One region of the Mesorhizobium sp. CO1-1-7 genome, then DNA from elsewhere that is predicted to be linked to it. Evidence: riboswitches for the same ligand, from Rfam matches in the RefSeq annotation. Region 1 holds a riboswitch; each other region holds the start of a gene.
The links. A riboswitch is a leader RNA that binds a small molecule or an ion and turns the genes downstream of it on or off. The one in region 1 is predicted to bind cobalamin.

Region 1 (5,720 bases):
GCCGCTTGGCGGTCGGCAAGGCGCGACGCACCTCGAAACCGCCAATGTCCTTGGCGTTAGGGATAACCATCAGCTCGATCTGGTCGCTGGCGAAGGCATCGCCGGCCTCAGGGTCCTTGCCGGGGAAGAAGCTCATGAACTCTCCTCGTCAGCGGTCAGTGGGCGCTTGGGCATATCAGGCGAACCGGATCGCCGCTTTTGCTTTTAATTTGGCTGCCACCTCTTCGCGATTGCGCGGATGCTGGTGGGTTTCGAGGGAATCGAGCAATTCGCGTGCGGATGCCGCGATGGCTTCGACGGCATGATCGAACGCATGCTGGTTCTTGGCAGAAGGCCGCGTCGTGCCGCTCAGCTTGCGGACAAACTGCAGTGCCGCGTCGCGGACTTCGTCGTTGGTTGCCGGCGGATCAAAATTGAACAGGGTCTTGATGTTTCTGCACATCGCTTCCGTATCTCCTCTTGTCCGTTTCAATCGGGACGAACTGTATCCTCAATGATGATCGTGTCCAAAACCGGTAAGGCTGCTCCGGACCTCAGTCCGCGTCGAGCGGCTCGGTTCCAACCGGCTTGCCGTCGCGCGACAGCCTGATCTTCTCGACCTTGTCCTCGGCGGCCTTCAGCAGCCGGTCGCAATGAACCTTCAGCGCCTCGCCGCGCTCGTAAATCCGGATCGACTGGTCGAGCGGTACGTCGCCACGCTCCAGATCATCGACGATCTTCTCCAGTGCGTCGAGTGCCTGTTCAAAGCTCATCGCCTTGACGTCTTCGTTGATCTCACCGGTCATCATTCATCCTTTCATCAGTCGCCCGACATGGGCGGCGACCGAAAATGCCAATCCCTGCAGATCGTAGCCGCCCTCGAGCAGGCTGACGAGCCGGTTGCCGCCGTGGATTGCGGCGCGCTGCATCAGCTGGCCGGTCGCCCAGTCGAAATCGTCCTCGGTCAGATTGATTTCCGCCAGCGGGTCGCGATGGTGCGCGTCGAAGCCGGCCGAAACGATAATCAGATCCGGCGCGAAATTGTCGAGTGCCGGCAGCACGCGCGACAGGAACGCATCGCGAAACACCTCGCTGCCCGTCCGAGGCGCCAGCGGCGCATTGACGATGTTGCCGGCGCCGGTCTCACTCTTCGCGCCCGTGCCGGGATAAAGCGGCATCTGGTGCGTCGAGCAATAGAGCACCGAGGGATCGTCCCAGAAAATATCCTGCGTGCCGTTGCCGTGATGCACGTCCCAGTCGACGACCGCGACACGCTCGGCGCCATGCTTCCTCTGCGCATGGCGCGCTGCGATTGCCGCCGTGTTGAAGAAGCAGAAGCCCATGGCCGTGGTCTTTTCGGCATGGTGGCCGGGCGGGCGGGCGGCGACGAAGACGTTGTCGGCGCGGCCCGCAAAGACGTCGTCGACGGCGGCATTGGCGGCACCGATCGCCGTAATCACCGCCTGCCAGCTTTTCGGGCTGGCGGTGGTGTCGGCGTCGATGCGGGCAATGCCTTCGTCGGGGATGGCGGCGCGGACACGCGCGACGAAATCGGCGGGATGCGCGTAGAGGATGGTCGCCTCGTCGCCTTGCGGTGCCTCGACGCGGTCAAGCGCGGCAAAAGCTTCGTCGTCGAGCACGCGCTCGATGGCGCGCAGGCGGTCGGGCCGCTCAGGGTGACCGGGCGGGGTGATGTGTTCGAGAAAGATCGGGTGCGTGTAGAGACGGGTGGCCATGCCCTCTATCTAGTGCCCCGGCGCCGTGATGGCCATGCGTCGCGGCTTGATCGCTGGGGAAAATCGAACCTGCGTCCATTGATGTCGCTGCGGGCATTGGCGTCGCCGGCCCTTCGGAGTAAGACTGCCGCTACTGCCTGGTGCCTGCCGGTCTGTTTGTTTTAGCCGCATTCTGCGACGCCAAGTGATTCCACTTGGCTGCAAATGCCCTGGCGGGAGAATCGGGAACACGGTTGAACTCCGTGGCGTGCCCAACGCTGTGAGGGGGACCGCGCCGGTAAATGCCACTGTCGATGACGGGAAGGCACCGGACGCGGGTTGATCCCGAGCCAGAAGACCGGCCTGGCAGGCATCGTCATCCGCATGGTCAGGCGGATGACATCGATTGCAATCGCAAGGGGACAAGCGATGCCGGAAGCTATGACCGCTCCAATGGGCGATGGATTTGACCAGATTGCGCGCGACGCTGTTTACCGCGCCATCTTCACACGGCGCGACGTCCGCAACCATTTTACATCGGAGACGATCGACGACGAGGTGCTGGCGCGGCTGCTGCTTGCCGCCCATCACGCGCCGTCGGTCGGCTTCATGCAACCCTGGAATTTCATTATCATTCGCGATGCCGCGTGGCGGGCGGAAGTGCGCGACCTGTTCCTGGCCGCGCGAGAACGGGAACTGCCTGAAATCGAGGCAGAACGGCAGGCGCTCTACCGCAAGCTCAAGCTCGAAGGCATTTGCGAAAGCGCTCTAAACATCTGCATCACCTGCGACCGCGAGCGCTCGAAAGGCTCGCCGCTGGGGCGCTGGCACAATCCGGAGATGGATCTCTACAGCACGGTCTGCGCGGTGCAGAATTTCTGGCTGGCGGCACGCGCCGAGGGCGTTGGCGTCGGCTGGGTCAGCATCATCGAGGCGCAAGCGCTGAAAAGCCTGCTGGCCATTCCCGATCAGGTGACGCCGATCGCCTATCTCTGCGTCGGCCGCGTTTCCGAATTCGCACCGAAGCCGGATCTCGAAACACACGGCTGGGGCCGGCGGCTGCCGTTGCCCGAGCTTATCATGAGCGAGACTTTTCGCGGACAAGGCGAAGCGCTGCTCAAATCAGCAGTGGCGCGCCTCGGTACCGTCGCCGGTGCGCCCGCGAGCCTAGCCGATCAGCGCGTCGCGCCGGCCGTGCCCCAGCGCGAACCGCCGAAAGTGGAGAGCGCCTTGTCCTTGAGTTCCCTGAACTTCGACGAGGCTTCGGCCAGCCTGGCGTCCCAGGCGGCATCGGGCACCTGACCCTCGATGGTCTTGAAATAGACCTGCATCAGGCAGGCAATGGCGAACGGCTCGATGAAGGCCGCCTTGAAAGCCCAGGCAAAGACGATTGCCAGCACGAAAGCCCAGCCGGCGAGCTGCCCGGGCATGACGTAAAGAATAGCGGCTGCCGGAGCCAGCATCAGCAGGAAAATCACGAACGACACGCCCCACATGATGACCCCTAGCCAGACGGCATTCTTGACCATGGTCTTGCCGTTCTGGGCGTAGAGCACAACGCCTTGGCGCGCGGTTTCGAACGGCGAGGACGAACTGATGCGGATGTTGTAGCCGAGAATGATCTCGTCGACATAGGTCAACGACAGGCGAATCACCGTGTTGAGGAACGAAACCAGGCCGCTCAGGCCAGGAATGGGCAGGAAGGCCGCGATGCCGCCGAGCAGGCCGGTGATGGCGCGGATAGCGCCCTTGACCAATTGGTCGACGACGAAAAGGATGTTGGCCTCGGCAAAACGCTCGGTCACGACCTCTTTCGCGTAGGCGATCTGGTTCTGGCCGTTGGGAATATCATGGCCGTCGATCAGATGCACCATGACGGCGATATGGCCCGCCTTGACAACGTAGAGGATGTATTCGCGAATCCAGTAGACGGCGATCGAGACGATGCCGAAACCGACCACGCCACCCCACATCGCAAAAGACAATGGTCCGTCGGGATCGGTGGAAATATGGCCGACGCCATAGCCGACGGAGGCGCCGGTGCCGGTGGCCACGATGTAGGCCAGGGTGATCCCAAAATAGACGATCATGCGAAAGACAATGAAAGGCCAGGTCCGCATCATGATGGACACCGACCTGCCGATATCGAAATCCCACATGCCCGAATCTCCCCTCAGAGATGGCTGCGGAGGATGCGCTCAAACCGGCTATTGTCAATTGCAGGCAGTGGCGGGACGGCCATGGCGGTTCATCTTGAAAGCGCTTCCGGCTTTTTCAGCAGGCCTTCGAGCAATTGCTTGAATGCGGCCACCACCATCTTCGATGTCGCCTCGGGATCTGGCGAATTGGCGATGCGCTGCGCGGCCTGGCTGCTCGCCCCATTGATCAGCCGCGCTGCCGACTCCGGGTCGACGCCGGGGACGACCACCCCTTCCCGCTGCAGCGCTGTCAGATGACCGGTCATTGAACCGACGCAGGCATTGGCATTCGACCACTGTGCCGGATCGCCCAGCACCGCCGGACCATCCCGGAACATGATGCGCTGGATTTCCGGCTCCAGCGCCATTTCGATATAGGTCGTGCATTCGTCGACGAAATGCTGCCAGCGGGTCGGCGCCCGCGACGCGACCTCATTCACCCGGGCCGCCATTTCCGCGTCGATTTCAGCGATAACCGCCTCAAGCAGTCCCTTCTTGTCGCCGAAGTGATGATAAAGGGCGCCGCGCGTCAGCCCGGCCGACGCGGTGAAATCATCCATCGACGCTTCGGCATAGCCGATGGTACCGAAAGCCTGGCGTGCCGCGGCGATCAGCTTGGCGCGTGTTTCGGCGATCATCTCCTTGCGCGGTCGATGCATGCTTCTGGCCTTACTTACATACGCTCCGTATGCCAATTGACATACGCGACGTATGCTATATTTAACACTTATACGTCTCGTATGTAATTGTCGAATCGCCCCTTGTCGAGGAACAGGATCATGCAAAACCCCTACTCGGAAATCTTTCGCGCTCCCGGAGCCAGGGGCTTTGCCGCCGCCGGCTTCATGGCGCGCCTGCCGATCGCCATGGCGCCGATCGGCATCGTGGCGATGCTGTCGCAGACGCGTGGCGAATACTGGTTGGCGGGTGCGGTTTCGGCGACATTCGCCTTGGCCAATGCCTTTCTGGCGCCGCAGATATCGAGGTTGGTCGACCGCCTCGGCCAGACGCAGGTTGTCGTACCCACCACCATCATCTCCGTGCTCGCATTCGCGGCCCTGATCGCATCGGCCAATCAAGACTGGCCGGTATGGACGCTGTTCGCGTCGGCGCTGCTGGCAGCGGCGATGCCAAGCATGCCGGCCATGGTGCGGGCGCGCTGGACCGAGATTTTCCGGGGCCGGTCCGAGATGAACACCGCCTTCGCCTTCGAGTCGGCGGCGGACGAGCTGGTCTATATTGCCGGCGCATCGCTATCTGTGGGCCTCAGCGCCGCGCTGTTCCCGGAAGCGGGCGTTGTCGTCAGCACGCTGTTCCTCGCCTTGGGCTCGACAGCCTTCATTCTGCAGCGTTCGACCGAGCCGCAAGTGCGGCCGGTGGACCATGGCTCCAGCGGCTCGGCAATCCGCCTCGGGCCGGTTCAGATCATCACCTTCGCCATGATCTTCATCGGCGCGACCTTCGCGACGACGGAGGTGAGCACGGTGGCGATCACCAAGGAACTCGGCCAGCCGGGCACTGCCAGTCTCGTCATCGGCGTCTATGCGCTGGGCTCCTTCGTGCTCGGCATCATCATCGGCGCGCTCAACCTGAAAGCACCGCTGCAGCGCCAGCTCGCCGTCGCGGTTGCCTTGGTCGCGCTCGGCACACTGCTGCCGCTTACCGCCAGCACCGTGCCAGCGCTCGCTCTGACTGTCTTCATCAGTGGCGTGGCGATCTCGCCGACCTTCATCACCGCCTTCGGCCTGATCGAACGGCATGTTCCGGAAGCGATGCTGACCGAAGGCATCACCTGGGTGACGACAGGCATCGGCATCGGCATGGCGCT
Region 2 (5,720 bases), on a different contig from region 1:
TTCCCCGCACGGTCATGAAATGGCTGCCGGGGCAGGGTTCCAGCAGATCGTCGTCGATGTGTTCGACCATCATCATCAGGGAATAGGTAAGCTCCAGAGCGGGGTCGGCGTCAAAGCATGCGATATCGGCCTTGAATCGTCCCGCAGGCGAGACATCATCCGAATCGAGGAACGACACGAGCTCCGTTTCCGGCGTGAGCAGTCTGAGACCAGCGTTGCGAGCCCGGGTCACGCCCATGTTCTCTTGCCGGAAAAGACGAATGCAGGGGTTCTCGGCCATCATCGAACGCACGGCCTCCGGCGACCCGTCGGTCGAGCCGTCGTCGATCACGATGATGTCGAGATCGGCGGCATCTTGCTGCCGCACGAGCGAGCGCAGCGCCGAGACGACATAGCGCTCGCGATTGTACACAGGCATGATCACGCTGAGCTTCACCGGGCGCCTCGTGTCAGGAAATCCTCGATCGTGCGGGCGATCTCTGCCGGGTCGATGCCGAGGGACAAACGGAAGCACGGCAGGTGGCGCGTCAATTCGCTGAAGAAGCGAAAGCCGCTTTCGCGCTCGCCCGGCATCTGGGCGATGCCGGACGGCGCCAAGGCAATCATGGCATCCCTGCGCGACACCGGCATAATCGAACTTGCTCCGCCTCCGCTGATATGTGGCACCACCAGCGCGACGATGTCCAGCATGGCGGGCACCGGCCGAGGCGCGATATCATGAATATGGAACGTGTGCTTGCCTTGCCAGTTCAGCGGGCCTTGCGCCGTTAGCCGCTGCCGCAGGCCCAGCCGGGCGAAACCTTCCGTGTCCTGCTTCAACGTCGAAAAAAGGGGGCGCGCGGTCACGCCGTCGGTGAGATCGATCAGCACATAGTCGTCGCCGACACTGTCGAGCCCGTTAAGCAGGCCGGCGGCGACGGTCCCCGATTTCCCGGCCCCGCCCGAGCCGGCAAGCAGAATACCGTTGCCGTCGATGCCAAGCGTGCCGGCATGCGTCAGCCGCATGCCGCGCGCGGCATATTCCCAGTGCAGGAAGGCGCGCAGCGGTGCTCCCGGCTCCCAGGGCGGAAAGGCATCGGCCGAGGCCATCAGCTGCACGCCGACGCGGCGGTGCGGATCGTAGACCTGCCAGAAATCCAGGTCGTGGAAATGGTGCCCGCGCAAACCGGCTTCGGCGAGCCGTTTGGCAAAACCGTGCTCGGTGAAATGGGCATCGCCCCAGTGCGCCGGCTCCGGGATGCCGTCAATGCCGGGATGCGCGATGAAGATGCGACCCGTGGACGGTGCCGGCTGATCATGCGCGGGCTCGATGAAAGCATGGCCCAATGCATCGGCAAGCACGCCGTGACCGAGATGCGCGGTCAGTTCAAGCCAGGGCAGGCGAACCTTTCGCATGGTCGGATAGTACGCGGCCGCGCCTTCAGCGGCGGCGATGAGATACCTGGCGTAATCCGGCAAGGTTTCGAGCGTGACGCGCGGCATCAATCGCCTTCCATCACGCTGCGGCCGCCCCGTCAGGAAGCCTGCTTGACCGCCGGCCAGCCGAGGGGTTCCTCGACCTCGTGGATGGGATCAACGACGATCAGGTCGGCGAGGTCGTCGTGAATGCTCACATTGAGCGGCTCGTTCGTGGCGGCAAGCTCGGCAGGCAAATCGCCCGGCAAAGGCTGCGCCGCCGCGTCCAAGCGCACCAGCAAACCCAATTCGAGCAATTGCGATATGAAGCGTTCGAGTTCGGCCTGGCCTATTGTCGAGCCGCCGGCGCTCAGCCCGACCAGAGCCTGGGCGTCCGCGCCGGATGAAAGCGCCTGCCATACCTTGCTGCCGGAATCGGAAAAGCCGAAATATTTGCCATTGGCAAGATTGAGCACCACGGCCTCGCCATCGAAAGATTCGAAAACGATATCCCGGCTCGCTACCGCATAGGCGTGGGAGTCATGCGTCATTGTTGCCCCGTCCTGCATTTCCTGCCCGCCAGCAGGACCGCTTCCACCAACAACGCCTGTAAACTTTCAGGTCTTCCTTGGCAAGGTAACCTTTGCCGGCAACGCGGGACCATTTCCGGGTTCAGTCGAAAGCCGGGCGGATCAAGCCTCGATTTCAAGCGGCGACAATGGCTTGGAACAACAGGCCAGGATGAAGCCATCATCGATCTCATGATCGAGGATGCCGCCATTGTGGCTCATCTCGACGCTGCCGGAGACTTTCTTCACTTTGCAAGTTCCGCAAAGGCCGAATTCGCAGGCGGCCGGTATTCGCACACCCGAGGCGCGCGCCGTCTGCAGCACGGTCTGGCCGGCGACACAGTCGGCGTCGACATCCGAAAGCGCGAAGCGGATCGGCGTCGCGGCTTCGACGCAAATCGCCGCGCCGTCTTCAGCCGGCGAGGCAAACGGCGCTGGGATTTCCTCCATCGCCGGCGCGGCAAAGCTCTCCTGATGGTATTTTGCCATGTCGAACCCGGCGGCCTCCAGCATGCCGCGCACGGCGCGCATGAAAGGGTCGGGGCCGCAGCAGAAGATTTCGCGTTCGCGGAAATCGGGCGCCAGGAGCGGCAGCCGGATGGCGTCGATGCGGCCCATATGGCCGTACCAGCCCTCGCGGCTCGACCGCTCCTCGATCATGAAGCCGAGCGACAGGCCCGGCATATGGCCGCCGAGCAGTTCGAGTTCCTTGCGAAAGATGATCTCTTCCGGGCGCCGCGCGCAATTGACGAAGCCGACATCGGTCCATGGCGCGCAGTCGTTCAGCCAGCGCAGCATCGACATCATCGGCGTCACGCCCGAACCGGCCGAGATGAACAGGTATTTCGCCGCCGGGTGGCTGTGCAGCGAAAAGCCGCCGCCCGGTCCATAGGCCTTGACGTGCGAGCCGGGCGTCAGGTGATCGAACATCCAGCGTGTGCCGACGCTGCCCGCCTGCGCCTTCACCGTCACCGCGATCGAGAATGGCCGTGACGGCGATGATGACAGCGTGTAGGTGCGCATCAGCGGGCCGTCCGGTGTCGGCAATTCCAGCGTCACGAACTGGCCCGGCTTGTAGCGGAACCAGGTCTGGTTGTCGGAGCGGAAGGTGAAGGTCTTGACGTCGGGCGCCTCGTCGCTGACGCCGGTTACTTCCAGCACCTGCAGCCTGTCGTTCCACGGCGCCATCTGGTCGAGGTGGCGATAGAGCCCAAGATCAGTCATGGCGTTCATCCCTGCATACCTTTCATTTTGGGCGTGTCGTGATCCCAAAGCCGCTGCACAGTTTTGGCCGACATGCGCTAGGCGACACTGCGCAGAGCAGGCCGGCCGTCTTCGGAAAGCCGTGGGCCGATAAAGCGCGCGTACCAGTCGACGAACTGGATGACGCCGCCCTCGTGCAGCTCCGAATAGGGACCGGGCTCGTAGGCCGGCGACAGGATGCCGAAGGCGTTTTCCTCGACGATGCGGCGGTCCTGGTCGTTGGTCTCGGTCCAGACATGGGTGAGTTCGGCGAGATCGTAGTCGACGCCTTCCACGGCATCCTTGTGGACCAGCCATTTGGTCGTAACCGCTGTTTCCGTGGCGCTGACCGGCAGCACGCGGAACGTCACCGCATGATCCACGAGGATATGGTTCCAGGTTGTCGGGTAGTGATAGTGCATCAGCGTGCCGATCCGGTCGGCCGAGACGCTGTCGGACAGGTTCTTCTTCACCGCCCGCTTGCCGGTCGTCGTGTAGCTCTGGGCATCGCGCAGCAGCGGCGCGCGGGTGGCGCGGTATTGTCCGGCCGGGTCGATGCGAAACTTGCTGGGCAGGCCAACAGCTTCGCACTTCGCCCAGTGGGCCAGCATCTCCGGATCGCTGTCGGCGCCTTGCACGCCGGTCACGGTCGGCGCTTCCGGGAAGGTCTTGCACAGCTCAGGATGGTTGCCCGCGCAATGGTAGCATTCGCGGTTGTTTTCCCAGACCAGCTTCCAGTTGCCCTTCTCGATGATCGTGCTCTCGAAGGCGATCTTGGCCTCGCTCAGCCGGTGCGGCTGGAGATAGGGCTCGATCATCGCCCGCATCGGCGCGAAGTCGGCGGGCTCCTTGGCCAGGCAGATGAAGACATAGCCGGCGACGCTTTCGCAGGCGACCGGCTTGAGCCCGAACTGGCTCTTGTCGAACCCATCGGCCATCTGGCGGGCGAACAGCAGCCGGCCGTCGAGTTCGTAGGTCCACTGGTGATAGGGACACACCAGTTTGGCGGCCATGCCCTTGTCGGTGTTGCAGACGCGGCTGCCGCGATGGCGGCAGGAATTGTGGAAAGCGTTGATCTTGCCCTGCTGATCGCGCACCAGCACGACCGGATAGTCGCCGATCTGCACGGTGATGAAGCTGCCCGGCTTGGGCAACTCGCAATCATGGCCGATGAACAGCCAGTCGCGATACCAGATCAGTTCCATGTCAAGCTTGAAGTAGTCCGGGTCGGTATAGAAGGGCTGTTCCAGCGAAAGGCCCTGTCTGCGGCCGTTCAAAAGCCTCAGCATGTCGTTGCGCGCGTCCATGTCCTGTCCTCATTTTCAAGGACTGAACTGGTGGTGATGGAGGAAGGACTGGGCGCAAGCCGGCGAAAGCCGGACAACACCATCCGCCCCTTGACCGCCCACCGCGATCAGTCGAGTTCTAGCGATCTCGGGCTGGTTTCCGGGCTCTGGAGTTGTCCTGGCGGACCATCGCGACACCTTCCCAAGCTTTCGCCCAGTGGTCTCCCGTTGCGACTTGAACTCCACCACCGTTGCGGGGGCAGCGCCGGAATCTAACCGGCTTCCCAATTCTCCGCTCCGTCGTCACGCAGCGGCACCTGAGATCGCTCGATCTAATCACGACAGGGTTTGCGACATCGGCACGAAAGCGACATCGCATCCATGCGGCGCGACACGTACGCGGGATCGTCCCGGCGCGGTTGCAGCGGGGGAATCGCCTCTTCTCGCCAGATGCGCGGGCACCGTTTTCGACCCTCAGCGGGCCGGAAAAGGGTTAATGGTTTCGAAAAGTGACTATTAGCAGAGTCTAAAATCGAACCGAACGGTTCGTTTCTGTTGACGGTGCGTGCAGGACGGTGTGAACGCCCAGCCTTCCGACACAGTTGGTGATCGGGTCGTGATCTTATGCAACTATTTGATATCAAATGGAAAAATAAGACATGTAGAAGGCGTTGGTACAATTTCAAGTGGTGGAGTCATGGTCCACGCTGAACAACTTCGTGATTGGAAACGGCAAGGGGGCTCTCCCACATCGGGGCTGTCCGAACGACGCGATTTAATCCCAAGACACGCCGCTAGACGGACGGGAAAAATACTGGAGTACAAAAATGAAAAAGATCATTCTCACTGCCACCGCCCTTCTGGCTATTTCCGGCAGCGCCTTCGCTAGCAGCGACCATTATGGTTCGAACGCCGCGACCCCCACGGCCACTGTCGACAGCTCCTACACCGCTTCGACCAAGAAGTCGGAGCCGGCTGCCCAGACGCCTGTGACGGGCGCCGACCACAACCTCTTCGGCAACAATTAATAGCCATCCCCGGCACGCGGCGGGTGACCCTGCCGCGCTGGTGGACCTACAAATTCAGGAGTATTAAAATGAACAAGATCCTCATTGCTGCCGCCGCCGTTCTGGCCCTCTCCGGCAGCGCTTTCGCGGGCAGCGACAACTATGGCTCCAACGGCGCCAACCAGGCTGCTGCCGCTTCGACCGACAATTCGAACACCGCG
Region 3 (5,720 bases), on a different contig from region 1:
TCGCTGCGATCGAAACCGCCGATCGGCGCATCTGAGAGGTCATGCCGTAGATCTCTTCTTTCGGGAAGTCCTTAGTGTGGCGGTAACAGTCTTCAGCGAGCGTCATCGCTGATTGCCACACCTTCAAGTCGCTATAAGATTCGATCCGTCGCTCCAACTTTTCTCCTACTGACTACTCACTACTTCCCTACTCACTGTTTCGCTTTTTCGTCGCCGGGCAGGACATAGTCGGTTCCCTCCCAGGGGCTCAAAAAGTCAAAGTTCCTGAATTCCTGCTTCAGTTCCACAGGCTCGTAGATGACGCGCTTGGCTTCGTCGTCGTAACGCACTTCGACGAAACCGGTCAGCGGGAAATCCTTGCGCAGCGGATGGCCTTCGAAACCGTAGTCGGTCAGCAGGCGGCGCAGGTCCGGGTGGCCCGAAAACAGCACGCCATAGAGATCGTAGGTTTCGCGCTCGAACCAGTCGGCGCCGGGATAGACGCCGGTGATCGAAGGCACCATCGTCTCCTCGTCGGCCTGCACCTTGATGCGAATGCGCACATTCTGCTTCGGCGAAAGCAGGTGATAGACGACGTCGAAGCGCTTGGCCCGCGACGGATAGTCGGCACCGCAGACATCGATGATCGAGATGAACTGGCAGCGCGCATCGTCGCGCAGGAAGGTCATCACCTCGATCAGGTTTTGAGGCTCGACGTGAACGGTGAGCTCGCCATAGGCGAATACCGCATCGCCGAAGCGGCCAGGCAGCTTCTCGCCGAGATAGGTCGACAGTTCGCTTAAGGAGGCGGCCATGGATTTACCGTTCGATCGTGCCGGTGCGGCGGATCTTCTTCTGCAGCAGAAGAATGCCATAGAGCAGGGCTTCGGCGCTCGGCGGGCAGCCGGGCACATAGATGTCGACCGGCACGACGCGGTCGCAGCCGCGTACCACCGAATAGGAATAGTGATAGTAGCCGCCGCCATTGGCGCAGGAGCCCATCGAGATGACGTAGCGCGGCTCCGGCATCTGGTCGTAGACCTTGCGCAGCGCCGGCGCCATCTTGTTGGTCAGCGTGCCGGCGACGATCATGATGTCGGACTGGCGCGGAGACGCGCGCGGCGCGACACCGAACCGCTCCGAATCGTAGCGCGGCATCGAGGTGTGGATCATCTCGACCGCGCAGCAAGCCAGACCGAAGGTCATGAACATCAGCGAGCCGCTGCGCGCCCAGGTGATCAGCGCCTCGGTCGAGGTGACCAGAAAACCCTTGTCGGCAAGCTCATTGTTGATTTCGAGGAAGAAGGGATCGTCCTCCCCCACCGGCCTGCCGGTGTTGGGATCGATAATACCTTTGGGCTTCGGCGCGACGAGGGTGCCTGAACTGTCGTTCAATCCCATTCCAGCGCTCCTTTTTTCCATTCATAGGCAAAGCCGATGGTCAGCACTGCCAAAAACACCATCATTGACCAGAAACCGAGCATGCCGATCTTCGAGAAGGACACTGCCCAGGGGAAGAGGAAGGCAACTTCCAGGTCGAATATAATGAACAGGATCGACACCAGGTAGAAGCGGATGTCGAATTTCATGCGGGCATCGTCGAACGAGTTGAAACCGCACTCGTAGGCGGAAAGCTTTTCGGGATCGGGGTTGCGATACGCCACCAGGAACGGAGCCGCCAGCAGCGCCAGGCCGACGACCAGTGCCACGCCGATAAACAGGACGATGGGCAGGTACGAACTGAGAAGTGCGTTCATGCAGCGGCTTTCCGTTGGCGCCAATCCACTTTGACTACAGCACCGAACCTTAATGCGGAAGCGTGACAGATTAACCGCTGAACCGTTTTAAGGGGCCTATGCTGCAACGCGGCGAGGGTTAGCGCAGCACTTCCAGCGAAGCAAGTCAAACCTTGTTCAAAACACCGAGCTGGACGGCATTCCGGGAGAAACTGGTCCCATCCGCTCCTGTTTGATTTCCTTCGCTTTTAACTCCACTTTTCTCTCCTGACAGGGTTGCCGCCAAAACCCTGCTAGCATGGACGGGAATCACGCCGGCAATGACGCCAGACAGGTCCATCAGGGACGCATCCGCATGAAGGAAAAGATCTCGCTTGCCGCCGCGCGGCGCATCGCGCTCGCCGCCCAGGGATTTCTCGATCCCCGCCCCGCCGGCACGCCGGACCGCCGCCATTTCGCCCGCGTTCTGTCTCGCACCGGCCTGTTGCAGATCGATTCCGTCAGTGCGGTGGTGCGCGCTCATTACATGCCGCTCTATTCGCGTCTCGGCCCCTATCCCCTCGCTTTGCTCGACAACGCCGCCGTGACGCGCAAGCGCACCGTCTTCGAATATTGGGCGCATGAAGCCTCGTTCCTGCCGGTCGAGACCTACCCACTGATGCGCTGGCGCATGCAGCGCGCCGAGCAAGGCGATGAAATGTATCTGGGGCTGGCCAAATGGGGCCGCGAGCACGCAGCCTATATAGAAGAGATCTACCGCGAGGTCGTCGCGCGCGGGCCGATCGCCGCTTCGGCGCTCGAAGGCCAGAAAGGCTCCGGTGGCTGGTGGGGTTGGAGCCATGCCAAGCACGCCTTCGAATGGCTGTTCTGGGCCGGGCGCATCACCACCGCGCACCGGCGCGGCTTCGAGCGCTTTTACGACCTGCCGGAGCGCGTGCTGCCGCAGGCGATCCTCGATCTGCCGGTACCGACGCCTGAGGACGCGCATCGCGAATTGCTGCGCATTTCCGCCCGTGCCCATGGCGTGGCGACATCAGGCGACCTGCGCGATTATTTTCGACTCTCGCCGGCCGACATGAAAGGCCGGCTGGAGGAACTGGTCGAGCTCGGCGACTTGCTGCCGGTCCGTGTCGAGGGCTGGGACAAGCCGGCTTACCTTCACAAGGACGCCCGTATCCCGCGCAAGATCGAGGCCCGCGCTCTGCTGGCGCCGTTCGATCCGGTCGTCTTCGAGCGTTCGCGCTCGGAGCGGCTGTTCGACTTCCATTACCGCATCGAAATCTACACGCCGGCCGACAAGCGCCAATACGGCTACTATGTCCTGCCTTTCCTGCTCGGCGACAGGATCGTGGCGCGCGTCGACCTCAAGGCTGACCGGCCGGCCAGTGTCCTGCGCGTCCATGCCGCCTACGCCGAGCCCGGCGCACCGCCCGAAACCGCAGCCCAGCTCTTCGAGGAATTGAAGCAGATGCAGGGCTGGCTTGGCCTCGAGCGCATGGAAATAACGCCTGCCGGCGACCTCGGCCCGGCGCTGTCCGACATCGCGGTGTCGTAAGCTCGCGTTGACACCGCTGCCCGCAAGAGCCTAAATCCCATCCAGACGGTCTCCTCTCGGCAAAGAGAGGAGCCAAGAGGGAATGCGGTGCGGGATTGAAAATCCCAAATCCGCGGCTGTCCCCGCAACTGTGAGCGAAGAGCCAAGGCCGAAAGCCACTGGGATTGTCCCGGGAAGGCGGCTACCCAAGGCGATGACCCGCGAGCCAGGAGACCTGCCGTCTGGAATGCAAGAATCCGATCGCCTGGCGGGTTTTCCGGGCAAGGAGCCTGATGTGGATCGCGACAGCAGTTTTTCGGCTGAAACAACCGACATTTCGTCCGGCGGGGATCATCCCCTGGCCGGCATCACGGTCATTGTCTGCGCTTCCTGTCGCGACGAGACTGGATCCGACGCCCATCCCCGGGCCGGCGAACTTTTGGCCGAAGATACGCGCCAAGCCGCCTCGGGCGAGAAGATTCGCATCCGCACGGTCGAATGCCTCGGCAATTGCAAGCGCCGGCTGAGCGCCGCGATCCTGCGCGACGGCTGCTGGAGCTATGTGTTCGGCGATCTGACCGCGAGCAGCGGCGCCGATCTCGTCACTGGCGCGAAACTCTTCGCCACCTCGAGCGACGGCCTCATTCCCTGGCGGGGCAGGCCCGACAGTCTCAAGCGCGGCCTCGTTGCCCGCATCCCTCCCCTCGACATGCTGAAAGATTGATCATGACAACATCTCTGTCCCGCGTTCCCTGCACCGTCGTCACCGGCTTCCTCGGCGCCGGCAAGACGACGCTGGTCCGCCATCTCCTGGAAAACGCCGGCGGCAAGCGGATTGCCATCATCGTCAACGAGTTCGGCGACATCGGCATCGACGGCGAGATCCTCAAGGGATGCGGCATCGACACCTGCCCAGAGGAAAACATCGTCGAACTGGCCAATGGCTGTATCTGCTGCACCGTGGCCGACGATTTTGTGCCGGCGCTCGACAAGATCCTGTCGCTGACGCCGAAGGTCGACCATATCCTGATCGAAACCTCGGGCCTCGCTCTGCCCAAACCGCTGGTCCAGGCTTTCCAGTGGCCGACGGTGAAGAGCCGCGTGACCGTCGATGGCGTCATCGCCGTGGTCGACGGTCCCGCACTGGCGGAAGGCCGCGTCGCCAATGACATGGACGCCCTGCAGGCGCAGCGCGCGCAGGACGAGAGCCTCGACCATGACGACCCGGTCGAGGAAGTGTTCGAGGACCAGATTTCCTGCGCCGACCTGATCATCCTGTCGAAGAGCGACCTGATGGACGCCGCCGGTTCAGCCCGCGCCAAGGCCATCGTCAACGAACACTCGGCCCGCGCCGTAAAGATCGTGCCGACGTCTCATGGCAAGGTCGATCCCTCGGTGCTGCTCGGGCTCGGTCTCGCCGTCGAGGACGACATCGAGAACCGCAAGTCGCATCATGACGGCGCCTTCGACCATGAGCATGACGACTTCGACACGTTCATCGTCGACATTCCCTCGATCGCCAATCCGGACGAATTGGCCAAGCGCGTCGCCGCGGCCGCCGAACAGGAAAACGTGCTGCGCGTGAAAGGCTTCGTCGAGGTCGGCGGCAAACCTATGCGGCTCCTGCTGCAAGCCGTCGGCCCGCGCGTCAATCATTACTACGACCGCGCCTGGACCGCTGGGGACGACCGCCGCTCGCGGCTCGTCGTCATTGGCCTCAAGGGGCTGAACCGCCCGGCGATCGAACGTATCCTCGCCGGCTGATTTCAGGCCCGGGCCGCGATGCACATCCTCACCACGACCTCCGCCTCGCTCGACGACCTCGCCGAGCCTGTCGATCTCAGGCAGGCGCCGGCGGATATCGTAGCCCTGTCCTTCACCGACAGCGATCTCGCCGGACTGGCTGCGGCGTGGAAGGCCGACGCTGGTCGCCTGCCCTCGATGCGGCTGGCCGCACTGCGCGACCTGCGCCATCCCATGTCCGTCGACCTCTGGATAGACAGCGTCGCCCGCCACGCCAAAGTCATCCTGGTGCGCATCCTCGGCGGCTACGACTGGTGGCGCTATGGCTGCGACCAACTGGCGGTGATTGCCCGCAAACGCGGCATCAAACTGGCGCTGCTTCCCGGTGAAAGCCACGACGAGGATCTCAGGCTGGTCGAAGCCTCGACGCTGCCCCGCGCCGAACTGGACGGCCTGCTCGGCTATTTCCGCGAGGGCGGCCCGGCCAATATGGGCGCGCTGGTGCACAGGCTGGCAGGCTTGGCTGGACAGGATGCGCCCGTCGCCAACCCGGTCAGCGTGCCGAAGGCCGGTTACTATCAGGCTGGATTGGGGGTCGCGGAAGAGCCGGCCGGTTCCAATAGCGGCACTCCCATTGTCCCGATTCTCTTCTACCGATCGATGCTGCTCGCCGCCGATGTCGCCCCGATCGATGCGCTGGCCGAGGCTTTGCGCTCCAGGGGATTGGC

Region 2: it holds a riboswitch for cobalamin, as region 1 does, so the genes downstream of both, LB516_RS28370 (aromatic ring-hydroxylating oxygenase subunit alpha) here and bluB (5,6-dimethylbenzimidazole synthase) in region 1, are expected to answer to the same signal.
Region 3: it holds a riboswitch for cobalamin, as region 1 does, so the genes downstream of both, LB516_RS09200 (DUF1636 family protein) here and bluB (5,6-dimethylbenzimidazole synthase) in region 1, are expected to answer to the same signal.

The regions. Positions count from the first base shown of each region.
Region 1 is NZ_JAIUHA010000005.1:48,357-54,076, forward strand. It holds gene LB516_RS11870 (pirin family protein) at 1-136, opposite strand, end outside; gene LB516_RS11875 (DUF2277 domain-containing protein) at 176-442, opposite strand; gene LB516_RS11880 (exodeoxyribonuclease VII small subunit) at 534-785, opposite strand; gene LB516_RS11885 (histone deacetylase family protein) at 789-1,715, opposite strand; cobalamin riboswitch at 1,894-2,076, shown strand; partial or broken gene bluB (5,6-dimethylbenzimidazole synthase) at 2,148-2,753, shown strand; gene LB516_RS11895 (hypothetical protein) at 2,870-3,853, opposite strand; gene LB516_RS11900 (TetR/AcrR family transcriptional regulator) at 3,943-4,551, opposite strand; gene LB516_RS11905 (MFS transporter) at 4,672-5,720, shown strand, end outside.
Region 2 is NZ_JAIUHA010000018.1:72-5,791, reverse strand. It holds gene LB516_RS28390 (glycosyltransferase family 2 protein) at 1-436, opposite strand, end outside; gene LB516_RS28385 (serine kinase) at 433-1,482, opposite strand; gene LB516_RS28380 (PqqD family peptide modification chaperone) at 1,515-1,946, opposite strand; gene LB516_RS28375 (hybrid-cluster NAD(P)-dependent oxidoreductase) at 2,088-3,188, opposite strand; gene LB516_RS28370 (aromatic ring-hydroxylating oxygenase subunit alpha) at 3,266-4,513, opposite strand; cobalamin riboswitch at 4,626-4,828, opposite strand; gene LB516_RS28365 (DUF680 domain-containing protein) at 5,320-5,520, shown strand; partial or broken gene LB516_RS28360 (DUF680 domain-containing protein) at 5,589-5,720, shown strand, end outside.
Region 3 is NZ_JAIUHA010000003.1:536,554-542,273, forward strand. It holds gene LB516_RS09175 (four helix bundle protein) at 1-157, opposite strand, end outside; gene LB516_RS09180 (NADH-quinone oxidoreductase subunit C) at 192-794, opposite strand; gene LB516_RS09185 (NuoB/complex I 20 kDa subunit family protein) at 799-1,380, opposite strand; gene LB516_RS09190 (NADH-quinone oxidoreductase subunit A) at 1,371-1,736, opposite strand; gene LB516_RS09195 (winged helix-turn-helix domain-containing protein) at 2,071-3,270, shown strand; cobalamin riboswitch at 3,300-3,507, shown strand; gene LB516_RS09200 (DUF1636 family protein) at 3,545-3,973, shown strand; gene cobW (cobalamin biosynthesis protein CobW) at 3,976-5,013, shown strand; partial or broken gene LB516_RS09210 (cobaltochelatase subunit CobN) at 5,032-5,720, shown strand, end outside.